One region of the Streptosporangium sp. NPDC049078 genome, then DNA from elsewhere that is predicted to be linked to it. Evidence: riboswitches for the same ligand, from Rfam matches in the RefSeq annotation. Region 1 holds a riboswitch; each other region holds the start of a gene.
The links. A riboswitch is a leader RNA that binds a small molecule or an ion and turns the genes downstream of it on or off. The one in region 1 is predicted to bind cobalamin.
Positions count from the first base shown of each region.

Region 2: it holds a riboswitch for cobalamin, as region 1 does, so the genes downstream of both, metE (5-methyltetrahydropteroyltriglutamate--homocysteine S-methyltransferase) here and AB0B90_RS10470 (ribonucleoside-diphosphate reductase subunit alpha) in region 1, are expected to answer to the same signal.
Region 3: it holds a riboswitch for cobalamin, as region 1 does, so the genes downstream of both, cobN (cobaltochelatase subunit CobN) here and AB0B90_RS10470 (ribonucleoside-diphosphate reductase subunit alpha) in region 1, are expected to answer to the same signal.
Region 4: it holds a riboswitch for cobalamin, as region 1 does, so the genes downstream of both, AB0B90_RS13700 (CbtB-domain containing protein) here and AB0B90_RS10470 (ribonucleoside-diphosphate reductase subunit alpha) in region 1, are expected to answer to the same signal.

Region 1 is NZ_JBEZEL010000005.1:297,357-300,557, forward strand. Features, by position in the region: gene glmS (glutamine--fructose-6-phosphate transaminase (isomerizing)) at 1-124, shown strand, start outside; gene AB0B90_RS10465 (tripartite tricarboxylate transporter substrate-binding protein) at 216-1,241, shown strand; cobalamin riboswitch at 1,246-1,447, shown strand; gene AB0B90_RS10470 (ribonucleoside-diphosphate reductase subunit alpha) at 1,560-3,201, shown strand, end outside.
Region 2 is NZ_JBEZEL010000010.1:216,399-219,599, reverse strand. Features, by position in the region: gene AB0B90_RS19030 (hypothetical protein) at 43-864, shown strand; cobalamin riboswitch at 935-1,126, shown strand; gene metE (5-methyltetrahydropteroyltriglutamate--homocysteine S-methyltransferase) at 1,245-3,201, shown strand, end outside.
Region 3 is NZ_JBEZEL010000004.1:128,991-132,191, reverse strand. Features, by position in the region: gene AB0B90_RS07720 (precorrin-3B synthase) at 1-1,362, opposite strand, end outside; cobalamin riboswitch at 1,384-1,579, shown strand; gene cobN (cobaltochelatase subunit CobN) at 1,816-3,201, shown strand, end outside.
Region 4 is NZ_JBEZEL010000007.1:165,153-168,353, forward strand. Features, by position in the region: gene AB0B90_RS13685 (VWA domain-containing protein) at 1-325, opposite strand, end outside; gene AB0B90_RS13690 (histidine phosphatase family protein) at 369-941, opposite strand; gene AB0B90_RS13695 (CbtA family protein) at 938-1,678, opposite strand; gene AB0B90_RS13700 (CbtB-domain containing protein) at 1,686-1,880, opposite strand; cobalamin riboswitch at 1,915-2,045, opposite strand; gene dop (depupylase/deamidase Dop) at 2,165-3,201, opposite strand, start outside.

The DNA.
Region 1 (3,201 bases):
GACCGAGCTGGACCCGATCCTGCTCTCGATCCCGCTGCAGCTCTTCGCCTACCACGCGGCGGTGGCCCTGGGCCGCGACGTCGACAAGCCCAGGAACCTGGCCAAGAGCGTCACGGTGGAGTGAGCCCCGCGCCCTTTCCCTCCCCCCGTCTCGTCACAGATAGTGATGGAGTACTAACCTGTGGTATGGGGGGTTCTTGGGGGAAGGGGCGCTTATGCGCCGTAGGGGGTTTTTCGCGCTGGCGGCGGGGGTGCTGCTCGCCGCGGGGTGCGGCGCGAACGACGCCGGCTCGGTGGTGAAGCGCCTGCTCCTCCTCGAACCGACCGCCGACGGCCACGGCTGGGACAGGATCGCGGGCAGGCTGGCGACCGTCGCGGTCCAGGCGGGACTGGCGCGCACCGCGATGGCCGTCGAGCGGGGCGGCGCCCTGGGCTCCGCCCCTCGCGACGCGTTCGGCGCCTTCGGTGCCTTCGGCGGCCCCTTCGCGCGAGAGGGCAGGCTGCTCGTCACCGCGATGCCGATGGTGGCGGCCGCGGAGATCGCCAACACCGTCGCCGTGGTGAACGCCGCCACCCCCATCGCCCGCCTGGTCGGCGACTGGGCGGTCCTGGTCGTCCCCGCCGACTCCCGCCTGCTGACCTTCGAGGACTTCGCCGCGGGGTTGCGCCGGAACCCGGCGGGGCTCGCGGTCGGCGGCCGGTCGGAAGGGGGCTCCGAGCACGTGCTCTACGGCATGATCGGCAAGTGCCTCGGGGTGGACACCCGGCTGCTGGAGTATGCCGGATACCTTACCCCCGAGGACGCCGTGGAGGCGCTCCAGGCGGGCCAGGTGGCGGCCCTGCTGGGATCGGCGCGTGCTCTGCGCTCCGAGATCGCCGCGGGCCGTATGCGGCCCCTGGCGGTCTCCTCCGGCGACAGGATCGACGGGATCGACGCGCCGACGCTCAGAGAGGTCGACGTCCGGCTGGAGTACAGCGACTGGTGCGGCCTGCTGGGGCCCAAGGACATGAGCCCGGAGGACAGGGACGCCGCGATCGCCCTGTGCGACAGGCTCGACGCCGCGCCACGCTGGCGCTCCCTGTGTGCGGCCCACGGCTGGAGCCGGGTCTATCTCAGCGGCGACGACTTTCGCCAGTGGCTCGCCACCGAGACGGCCCGCACCCGCGGTGTGCTTCACGAGCTCGGGCTACTGAAGTCCTCCGACACAACCTGTTGGGGTAGTTGCGTCAGGCGCCCCTAGATGTAGGATCCTGCTCGTTGCTGGTTCGCCCCGCAGGGGGCGAGGCAAGAGGGAACCCGGTGAGATTCCGGGACTGCCCCGCAGCGGTGAACGGGAACGAAAGCCGTCATTGAGCACTGGGTGATCCATACCTGGGAAGCGACGGCCGGTAGGCATGCGCGTCGCGCCCGTGAGTCCGAAGACCTGCCGGTGACGTGAATGTCCAGGGCCTCGTGGGAGGGCCCGCGGAACGAGGCGATCCGGCGTGCCCGGGATCGCTCGCGGACGCGTGCCATCCGGCGGAGCCTGGGGCGAGTCCGATCGAGCGAGGGGCACCAGGTGACACAGGCATTGGCGGAGACCGCGACGGGGAGCACGGCGGCGACCGCGACGGGCGACAGCGGCGTCGAAGGCGCGGTGGTGACCGCGTCGGGCCATGGCGGCACGGGAAACACCGGGAACACCGGGAACGCGCGGAGCGCCGCGGTGGCCGCGACGGGCGACGACGGCGCCGGGAGCGTCGGGAGCGCCACGGACGCCCGCAGGCTGGCCATCGACGAGGCCGCCGCCCGGGTGATCACCGATCCCGAGAACTCCAGGGTCGCCGCCGCGATGCTGGCCGAGCTGATCGCCGACGAGGCCGCCGAGCACGGCGTCCGCGCCTTCTCCGAGTCCGTCGCCGCGACCCACGAGGCGGGGCTGGTCGCCGACGGGCTCGCGAGGTTCGTGTCCGCCCACGCCGCGGTCCTGGACGCGCTGGTCGATCCGGAGGCGGACGCCAGGTTCGAGTACTTCGGGCTGCGCACCGTCTACGACCGCTACCTGCTGCGCCACCCGAGGACCCGCAAGGTCCTGGAGCGCCCGCAGCACTTCTTCCTGCGGGTGGCCTGCGGCCTGGCCGAGACCGTCGAGGAGGCCGCCGAGCTGTACGCGCTCATGGCCACCCTGTCCTACCTGCCCAGTTCGCCCACGCTGTTCAACTCGGGCTCGCGCAGGCCCCAGCTCTCCTCGTGCTTCCTGCTCGACTCGCCCCGCGACGAGCTGGAGTCCATCTACGAGCGCTACGGGCAGGTCGCGCGGCTGTCGAAGTACGCGGGGGGCATCGGGATCGCCTGGACCAGGGTCCGCTCGCGGGGCTCGCTGATCCGGGGCACCAACGGACACTCCAACGGCATCGTGCCCTGGCTGCGCACGCTCGACTCCAGCGTCGCCGCGGTGAACCAGGGAGGCCGCCGCAAGGGCGCGGCCTGCGTCTACCTGGAGCCCTGGCACGCCGACGTCGAGGAGTTCCTGGAACTGCGCGACAACACCGGCGAGGAGGCCCGCCGCACGCACAACCTGAACCTGGCCAACTGGATCCCCGACGAGTTCATGCGCCGGGTCGAGGCCGACGGCCTCTGGTCGCTGTTCGACCCCAAGGAGGTCCCGCACCTCACCGACCTGTACGGCGCCGCGTTCGACGACGCCTACCGGGTGGCCGAGGCCGAGGGCCGCTTCACCCGGCGGATCCCCGCCCGCACCCTGTACGGGCGGATGATGCGCACGCTCGCCCAGACCGGCAACGGCTGGATGACCTTCAAGGACGCGGCGAACCGTACCTCCAACCAGACGGCGAGGCCCGAGAACGTCATCCACCTGTCGAACCTCTGCACCGAGATCCTGGAGGTCACCGGCGACGCCGAGACCGCCGTCTGCAACCTCGGCTCGATCAACCTCGCCGCCCACCTGTCAGGGGACCTCGAGGGCGGGATCGACTGGGCGCGGCTGCGCGCGACGGTCCGTACCGCGGTGCGGTTCCTCGACCGGACCATCGACCTGGGTTTCTACCCGACTCCCGAGGCGGAGGCGGCCAACCGGCGGTGGCGTCCGATCGGGCTCGGCCTGATGGGCCTGGCCGACGTGCTGTTCGCGCTGCGGCTGCCGTTCGACTCGCCGCGCGCGCTGGAGCTGTCCACCCGGATCTCCGAGGAGATCGCGCTCG
Region 2 (3,201 bases), on a different contig from region 1:
CGGCTGGATGAACCCTTCAGGGCGGCGGAGCGTCCCTTAGGTGTGAAGAAATTGCTTTTGACCATTGCGGTGCTTGCGTCGTTGTGCGCCTGCGGCCAGTCCGGTGCCGGTCCGGCACTCACTGTGGCCGGAAGCGAGACGATCGTGTTGCCGCGGGCCGATCAGCCCAAAGCGCATCGGCCCACCCTGGAGCGGCTCAAGCGAGAGGCAGCGTCGTCGGGTCGGCCTTTGGAGGAGGTCGTCAAGCGGTACGCGACCCGGGTGGCTGCTACCTCGTCGCCCAAGCCGACGGACTTCGAGGGTTACGACCCCGCGGTGACCGACCCGGGCGTGACGATCGACGGCATTCCCTACGCCGAGTTGGTCGACCTTGGGACCATCGCCAGATCGGAGGGCATCTCCTACGAGGAGGCCATCGACCGCTTCGGTTCGCAGTCGTCCAACAGTCAGGTGATCGACAAACTTAATACGGAGTTTCCCGACGAGATCTCCGGCGTCAGGTACGTCGACGACCAGCGAGGGCTGCGCGTCGGCTTCAAGGGGCCCATTCCGACTCGCGCGATCGAGTTGGCCAGGACCCTCCCCGTGGAGGTCACCCTGATCGGCGGCAAGGGATTCTCGGCCGCGGAGCTTCGGGAGGCCCAGGACACGGTCGTGTCCTGGCTCCAATCCCGTCCTGAGGTGGCCACGATGACGACGCACCCAGATGACGAGACCGGCCACGTCAAGGTCACAGTTCAGCCGAAGATGATGCCGGACGATGCGGAGGAGTTCAAGCGTGGGCTTCAGCTCCCGCAAGTGGACAATCCGCACATCACCATCGAGGTCACGCTCTCCGCCGAATCGGTCGCCGTTCGCCCGTAGTGAGCCACCGACGCGCACACGACTGGGCCCGAACGGTGGCCGGGCCGTTAAGCTCTCCGGTGTGGATGGTTCGCCCGTCTCCTTCGGGGGTGGGCGTCGTAAGAGGGAACCCGGTGTGAATCCGGGACTGCCCCGCAGCGGTAAGCAGGAACGACCGCCGTCACAAGCACTGGGCGCGTGCCTGGGAAGCGACGGCCAGTAGGTCATGCCTCAGGCATGGTGCCCGCGAGTCCGAAGACCTGCCTCCGCCCGCGTGCCGCTCGGCGCGCGGTGGTCCGCGGCCTCGTGGGAGGGCCTGGGACGCGCTCGCCGGGGGCCTGCTCCGCGTTGCGTTTCTCTCTCCTGCCTGGCCGCATACTGGCGAGACGAGGGAAGTTGCCATGAGGACGACCGTTTTGGGCTACCCGCGCATCGGCGCGCATCGGGAGCTCAAATTCGCCACCGAGGATTTCTGGGCCGGCACGATCGGCGCCGACGAGCTGGAGGCGACCGCCGCGTCGCTGCGCGGCTCGGTCTGGACCGAGCTGCGTGACGCGGGCCTTGATGCGATCCCGTCGAACACGTTCTCGTTCTACGACCAGGTGCTCGACACCACGGTCATGATCGACGCCGTGCCGACGCGTTACCGCGACCTCACCGGGCTCGACCGGTACTTCGCGATGGCGCGAGGCACTGCCGAGCTTCCGCCCCTGGAGATGACCAAATGGTTTGACACCAACTACCACTACATCGTCCCCGAGATGGCGTTGGACACCCGGTTCCAGCTCGCCGGAGGCTCGGCCGCCAAGCCCGTGGCCGAGTATCTGGAGGCCAGGAATCTGGGGATCGAGACGCGGCCCGTGCTCGTCGGCCCGCTCACCTATCTCCTGCTGGCCAAGGCCGCGCCGAACTCACCTGAGGGATTCACCCCGCTCGACCTGCTGGACTCCCTGGTGGAGACCTACGCCGAGTTGCTGGAACGGCTGGCGGGCGCGGGCGCGCAATGGGTGCAGTTCGACGAGCCTGTCCTGGCCCGCGACCTCGGGGCCCGGGAGATCGACGCGCTCGGGCGGGCCTACCGGCGGCTTGGCGGCCTGCCCAGCCGTCCGAAGATCCTGCTCGCCACGTACTTCGGCGCCGTCGGTGCGCAGGCGCTGCGGACGATCGCTTCCACCGAGGTCGAGGCGATCGGGCTCGACTTCGTCGCCGGACCCGGCAACCTGGAGGCGGTGGCCTCGGTCGGCGGGCTGGCCCGCAAGACCTTGGTCGCCGGGGTGGTCGACGGCAGGAACGTGTGGCGCGCCGACCCGGCGCGGGTGAAGTCGACGTATGCGGTCCTGCTCGGGTTCGCCGACACGGTGGAGCTGAGCAGTTCCTGTTCACTGCTGCACGTCCCGATCGACCTCGACAGTGAGGCGGCGCTGGACCCGGCGGTCCGGGCGCGGCTGGCGTTCGCCCGGCAGAAGGTCGCCGAGCTGGTCGGTCTCGCCGCCGACCTGCGCTCCGAGAACCCGTCGGCCGTGAAACCCCCTGTCGTACCGGCCGATCCCGACGTCCGGGCCCGGCTGGAGGCTCTTGGTGACGCGCGGCGGGCCGATCGGGCGGTCCGGTTCGCGGCGCAGCGGGCCAAACTGGGACTGCCCGAGCTGGCCACGACGACGATCGGCTCGTTCCCGCAGACCGCGGAGATCCGCAAGGCCCGCGCGGACCGTAAGGCGGGACGGATCGACGAGAACGCCTACGTCGAGGCGATGCGCACCGAGATCGCCCGCGTGATCACGCTTCAGGAGGAGCTCGGCCTGGACGTGCTCGTCCACGGCGAGCCCGAGCGCAACGACATGGTCCAGTACTTCGCCGAGCGACTCGACGGCTACGCCGCCACCGACCACGGCTGGGTCCAGTCGTACGGTTCCCGCTGCGTGCGCCCGCCGATCCTGCACGGCGACGTCTCACGCCCCGAGCCGATGACGGTGGAGTGGGCCTCCTACGCCCAGTCGCTCACGTCCAGGCCGGTCAAGGGCATGCTCACCGGGCCGGTGACGATGCTGGCCTGGTCGTTCGTCCGCGACGACCAGCCCTTGGCGCAGACCGCCCGCCAGGTGGCCCTCGCGCTCCGGGACGAGATCACGGATCTGGAGGCCGCCGGGATCGGGATCATCCAGGTGGACGAGCCGGCGCTGCGCGAGCTCCTGCCGCTCCGAAAGGACGACCAGGAGGTCTATCTGGCCTGGGCGGTCGGGGCGTTCCGGCTGGCCACCTCCGGCGCCGCCGACTCCACCCAGATCCACACCCACATGTGCTACTCGGAGTTCGGCGAGATCATCAGCCCGATCGCCGACCTGGACGCCGACGTCACCA
Region 3 (3,201 bases), on a different contig from region 1:
GGTGGCGGTGGCGGTGGCGGTGGCGGTGGCGGTGGCGGTGGCGGCGTCGGCCTGGACGTCGGCGAGGGATTTGGCGCAACCGGGGCGGCCGGTGCAGGCCGTCACACCGATCCAGGGGGAGGCGGGGTCGACGACCAGCCCGGCGGCCTCCAGACGGGCGGCCGTGCCCGTGACCTCGGCGCGGTCCAGGCCGGGCAGGACCACACCGCGCCATGGCGTGAGCCGGATCTCCCCGCCCGAGGCGGCGTCGGCGAGCAGCAGTGCCTGCGCGGAGGTCAGCCGCCCCAGGGGGATCGCCACCCCGAGCGCCACCCGCGTGCCCTCGTTTCCTGGACCGTCCGTGTCCCTGTCTCCGTGGCCTGCGGCTTTTCCGGGACCTGTCTCTCCGGTGACGCCGGTTCGGTTCCCTCGCCGGCCCGTGCCCTCGATGACGCCGACCGGCCCGGAGGTCACGACGTGCGGTCTCACCGGTTCGAAGGGGGGCGTGTCGGGGAGTCCGAGAGCGGTTCGCATCCGGGTGGCGATCCGGGAGGGCCCGTCGGGAAGTTCGGCGATCCGCCAGGCGGTGACGTCCCGGGTGGCCAGTTCGTCGAGGAACGCCTCGGCGGTGGCGAGCAGGACGGTCACGGCTTCGTCGAGCGGTACGCGCAGGCCGGTGTCGGTTCCGGCGAGGAGCAGCGCGGCCTCGTCCGGTGCCGTGGGCAGGATCGTGGCGTCCGCGCCCAGGCCGGCCACGTCTCCCCGTCCGTCGTCGAGGGCGAACATGAACCGTCCCGGCAGGGCGGCGAGGGCCGGGCGGGCACACAGCCGTCGATCCAGTTCGCCGATCAGAGGGGTGATGTCGGCGATCCCACGGCCGTTCGTTTTCGTGCCGTTCGGAGCATCCCCGCCGCTCGGTCCGCTTGGTTCGTCGATTCCGCCTGGTTCGGCGGGTCCGGCTGGTCTGTTCGGTCTGCCGAATTTGTTTGGTTCGGCCGATCCAGCCGGTCTGCCGGGTTCGTTTGGTTCGGCCGGTCCGTCCACTCCGGTCAGCGGGGAGGCGAGGATGTTGCGGATGCGCTCGTGTGTCGCCGAGGGCAGCAGGCCCGCTTTCGCCATCCGCGCGGCGAATCCGTTTTCCGGACCGCTTTCTGGATTCTCCGGCCCGAGACCGCGCACCTGGACGTTCGCCCGGGAGGTGAGCTCGATGACGCCGTTGCCGTACGCCGTGGCGGCGTCGGCGAGTTCGCGCAGCTGGGAGGGGGTGAGACGACCTCCGGGTACGCGGACGCGGGCCAGGCCGCCGTCCGCGGCGGGGTGGACCTGGAGGGCCCCGGGGCACGCGTCGAGTCGCGATCGTCCGGAAAAGTCGGCAATGGACACTCAGAGGATGTTAATGCCAGTTTCTTGCAATGACCCGGACTGCCGTAGTGTCATCGATGGCGACGGCAAGGGAGGAAGCCGGTGTGAATCCGGCGCGGTCCCGCCACTGTAACCGGGGAGCGAACCCCACCCGGGCCACTGTCCGACGAAGGACGGGAAGGCCGGGGTGAGCACCGATCCGGGAGCCAGGAGACTCCAGCCGTCGTGGCCGACGACGACCCGGGGCGAGGACCCCGAGGGAGGAAGCTCCGTGCGCTTTTCGCCGTTCCCCCGCCACACCGCGACATCGCCGTTCCCCCGCCACACCGCGGCATCGTGGTCTTCCCATCACGACGCGGCATCGCGGTCGCCACATCACGGTGTGACACCGCCGCTCCCGCGTCACACCGCGACGTCGCCGCTCTCCCGCCGCATCGCGGCTCCCGCGGGCCGTACCGCCACTCCTCTGCCGGGGTGTGGCGCGTGATCCTGCTGCTCTCGACCTCCGACACCGACCTGCTGAGCGCCCGCGCGAGCGGCGCGGACTACCGGCTCGGCAACCCCGCCAGACTCACCGCCGCCGACCTCCCGCCGCTGCTGGAGGGCGCCGACCTGGTCGTGGTCCGCCTGCTCGGCGGGCGCCGCGCCTGGGAGGAGGGGCTGGACGCGCTGCTCGCCGGACCCCGGCCCGTCGTCGTCCTCGGCGGCGAGCAGGCGCCGGACGCCGAGCTGATGGAGCTGTCCACCGTGCCCGGCGGGGTCTGCGCCGAGGCGCACGCCTACCTCGCCCACGGCGGCCCGGCCAACCTGACCGAGCTGCATCACTTCCTGTCCGACACGCTGCTGCTCACCGGCCACGGGTTCGCCGCGCCCGAGCCCACCCCCACCTGGGGAACGCTCGCGCGCGAGACGCGCGGCCAGGACGGACCCGTCGTCGGGGTGCTCTACTACCGGGCCCACCACGTGGCGGGGAACACCGCCTTCGTCGAAGTGCTCTGCTCGGCGATCGAGGACGCGGGCGCGCGGGCGCTGCCGGTGTACTGCGCCTCGCTGCGCACCGCGGAACCCGGCCTGCTGGAGGTCCTGCGCACGGTGGACGCCCTGGTGGTGACCGTGCTCGCCGCGGGCGGCACCCGTCCGGCGACCGCGTCGGCGGGCGGGGACGACGAGGCATGGGACGTCGGCGCGCTCGCCGAGCTGGACGTGCCGATCCTGCAGGGGTTGTGCCTGACGAGCAGCCGGGCCTCCTGGGAGGAGAACGACGACGGCCTGTCCCCGCTGGACGCCGCCACCCAGGTCGCGATCCCCGAGTTCGACGGACGGATCATCACGGTGCCGTTCTCCTTCAAGGAGATCGACGAGGATGGGCTCACCGTCTACGTGGCCGACCCCGAGCGGGCCTCGCGGGTGGCGGGCATCGCGGTGCGCCACGCCGCGCTGCGGCACATCCCGCCCGCCGAGCGGCGGCTGGTGCTGATGCTGTCGGCCTATCCCACCAAGCACGCGCGCATCGGCAACGCCGTCGGCCTGGACACCCCGGCCAGCCTGGTGCGGCTGCTGGCCGCGCTCCGCGAGCGCGGTTACGACATCGGCGCCGAGGACGAGCTGCCCGGGGTGAGCGGGCAGGACGGCGACGCGCTCATTCACGCGCTGATCGCCGCGGGCGGGCAGGACCAGGACTGGCTCACCGAGGAACAGCTCGCGGGAAACCCGGTGCGCATCGCGGCGAGCCGGTACGCCGAGTGGTACGCCACCCTCCCCGCGGACCTGCGCGCCCGGATGGAGGAGCACTGGGGCCCGGCGCCCGGCGAGCTGTTCGTGGACCGCTCACGCGATCCCGAGGGCGAGATCGTGCTGGCC
Region 4 (3,201 bases), on a different contig from region 1:
CGACGGGCAGCTCGACCAGGCGGGCGGGTCTGATGGACCGGGCCGCCGGCCCCTCGGGGGCCCCGTGTGACCCGTGTGACCCGTGTGGCCCGTCGGGGCAGCCGGGGTCGGGGGCGGCGGGGTCGCAGGAGAACCGGCAACCGGTCACCACCTCGACAGGCGGCAGGAGAGCGGCCAGCGCCCGCACGATCGTGGACTTGGCGGTGCCCTTCTCCCCTCTGACCAGTACTCCCCCGACGCGGGGGGAGACCGCGTTGAGGATCAGCGCGAGTTTCAGGTCCTCCAGCCCCACGATCGCGGTGAAGGGATAGCGGGGGTTGCGCACCTTGGGATCTCCTTCGCATTCACGTGGTCGGGTGGTCGCGCCGTCAGGGGAGGTGGCTGAGCCGCCAGCGCCCGCCGCGCCCGGTGAGTGCCACCCGGGCCAGCGGCGCGACGTCGACGCGCCAGAAGGAGCGGGCGGGGGCGCCAAGGACGTGGACGACCGCGGCACGGATGACCGCCGGATGGGTGATCGCGACGGCCCTGCCGGGAGTACGGACGGCGAGCCAGCCGGAAACCCTGGCGAGGAGCGCGGTGATCGACTCCCCGCCGTGCGGCGCCGCGCCCGGATCGCCGAGCCAGGAGGCGAGCGCCTCGGGCTCCGCGGCCTCGACCTCGCCGAGCGTCATGCCACTCCAGCGGCCGTGGTCGCAGTCGGCGAGCAGCGGGTCGTGCTCCGCCCGCAGGCCGAGCGCCGCCGCCGTCTGGACGCAGCGCAGCTCGGCCGGGCAGGCCGCTGAACCGGGGTCTGCCCAGCCGAGGTGCCGCGCCATCCTCTCGGCCCGGCGCAGGCCGCGTTCGTCGAGTGGTTCGTCGACGGGGAACGCGGCCCGCGCCGTCGCCGAGGTGGAGGCGTGGCAGACCAGGAGCAGGCGGGTGACCCCCGAGGGGGTCGTCACACCGGGCCGCGCCTGCGGGCGGCGAAGGCGAAGAGCGCGCCGACACCGGCCCAGAAGACCGCCTGGGTTCCTATCGAGGCGATCCGGAAGTCCCACAGGAGATCGGCGGGGAAGCCCTGGGGCACCTCCGAGATCTCCGGCAGGAGGATCCAGGCCGCGACGACGGGGACCAGGAAGGCGGCGCCCGCCGACAGCCAGCGCACCCACGGTTCACTCCGCGAGGCGTAGCGGTGGGCGGCGGTGCCGGCGGCGACGGCGAGGATCCCGATGGCCACGGCGACCAGATAGAGCACGGTGCGCTGGTCGATCGTCTCCGGGTCACCGACCGCCGGTGGGTTGGCGGGATATTTCATGAAAGGGATGAGGACGACGGAGGTGAACGCGGCGGCGGCGAGCGTGACCGCGAGCACCGGTTCCGAGCGAGGTCCCGCCCGGCCGCGTACGGCCGCGTAGACGAGGGAGAACAGGCCCCCGATCGCCAGGCCGTACAGGCCGAGGGCGAGGAAGAGCCCGAAACGCTGCCCGTCCCTGCTGACGAGGGCCTCCTCCTCACCGTGGGAGTGGGCGGCGGTCCCGGTGTCGTCGTGTGGTTCGGCCGAGGAGGCGGCCGCGGCCGCCTCCTCGAGCGCGATGGCCTGGTCGATGCGTGGTTCGCCGACGGTGTAGGCGAAGACGGCCGCGAGCAGCCCTGCGAGCAGTCCGGCGACGAGGCCCCGGACGATGAGTTTGGAGATCACCTGCGGCTCAGTGGCACGGTACGCCGAGCAGGTGACGCCCGTCGTGCATGAGTTCGTGCAGGTAGTTTCCCGCCTGGGAGATCGCCCCCTGGTCGAAGGTGACCAGATAGGCGAGAAGCAGCAGCGCCGGTACGGCGAGCAGCCAGCGGGTGAGCGAGTGCCATGGGATGGGCTGGGTGTGCGGTGCCGAGATCTGGCTCACGGCCACCTCCTCCGGGATTGACGCGTCCCTTTTCGTAGGTCGGTGGCGGCCGAGTGTGACCTGGCTCCCGGCCCTCGCGGGCCGGATTACAGTGGCGCGACCGCACCGGAATTTCACCGGATTTCCCTCGCACCGCCACAAAGCACCCGGAACGTATCCCGATTCTCCGTCCCCCGTCAATCCAGGTGTCCGGTTTGACGGGATCCGGTAGGCGCGAAGAGGGGGAGGTGGCCCGGCCGGGCCGCCTCCCCCTCTCAGGCCCTTCTCAGGCCCCGCTCAGGACGTCACTGCTCGCCGGTGAGCGCCGTCACCAGCTCAGCGGCGGTACGGCAGCGGTCGAACAGCTCTCCCACGTGGGCCTTGGTGCCGCGCAGCGGCTCAAGGGTGGGGACGCGCTGCAGCGACTCACGGCCGGGGATGTCGAAGATGACCGAGTCCCAGGAGGCCGCGGCCACCGACTCGCTGTACTGGCTCAGGCAGCGGCCTCGGAAGTAGGCCCGGGTGTCGTTGGGCGGCACCTCGATGGCCCTCTGCACCTCCTCCTCGGTGACCAGGCGCTGCATGCGGCCCCGGGCGACCAGCCGGTTGTAGAGTCCTCGGTCGGGACGGATGTCGGAGTACTGGAGATCGACGAGCTGCAGACGCGGATGCGACCAGGGAAGGCCGTCACGGGTCCGGTATCCCTCCAGAAGCTCCAGCTTGGCCACCCAGTCGAGCTCGCCGGACAGCTGCATCGGATCCTCCGCCAGGCGGGTGAGGACCGACTCCCAGCGCTCCAGGATGTCCTTGGTGGGCTCGTCCAGGCCGTTGGCGCTGCGCTCCTCGGCATACTTGCGCGCGAGCTCCAGGTATTCCATCTGGAGCTGCACCGCCGTCAGCTTGCGGCCGTCGCGCATGGAGATCTCGTACTTGAGCGTGGGGTCGTGTGAGACCGCGCGCAGGGCCTGGACGGGGTTGTCCACGGCGAGGTCTCGGGTGAAGTAGCCGTCCTCGATCATCGCCAGGACGAGCGCGGTGGACCCCAGCTTCAGGTAGGTCGAGATCTCCGACATGTTGGCGTCACCGATGATGACGTGCAGGCGACGGTATTTCTCCGGGTCGGCGTGGGGTTCGTCCCGGGTGTTGATGATCGGCCGCTTGAGCGTCGTCTCCAGCCCCACCTCGACCTCGAAGAAGTCGGCCCGCTGGCTGATCTGGAAGCCCTCGCCCCGTGAGTCCTGACCGATGCCGACCTTGCCCGCGCCGGTGACGACCTGCCGGGAGACGAAGAACGGCGTCAGGTGCCTGACGATGTCGGCGAACGAGGTGGCCCGGCGCATGA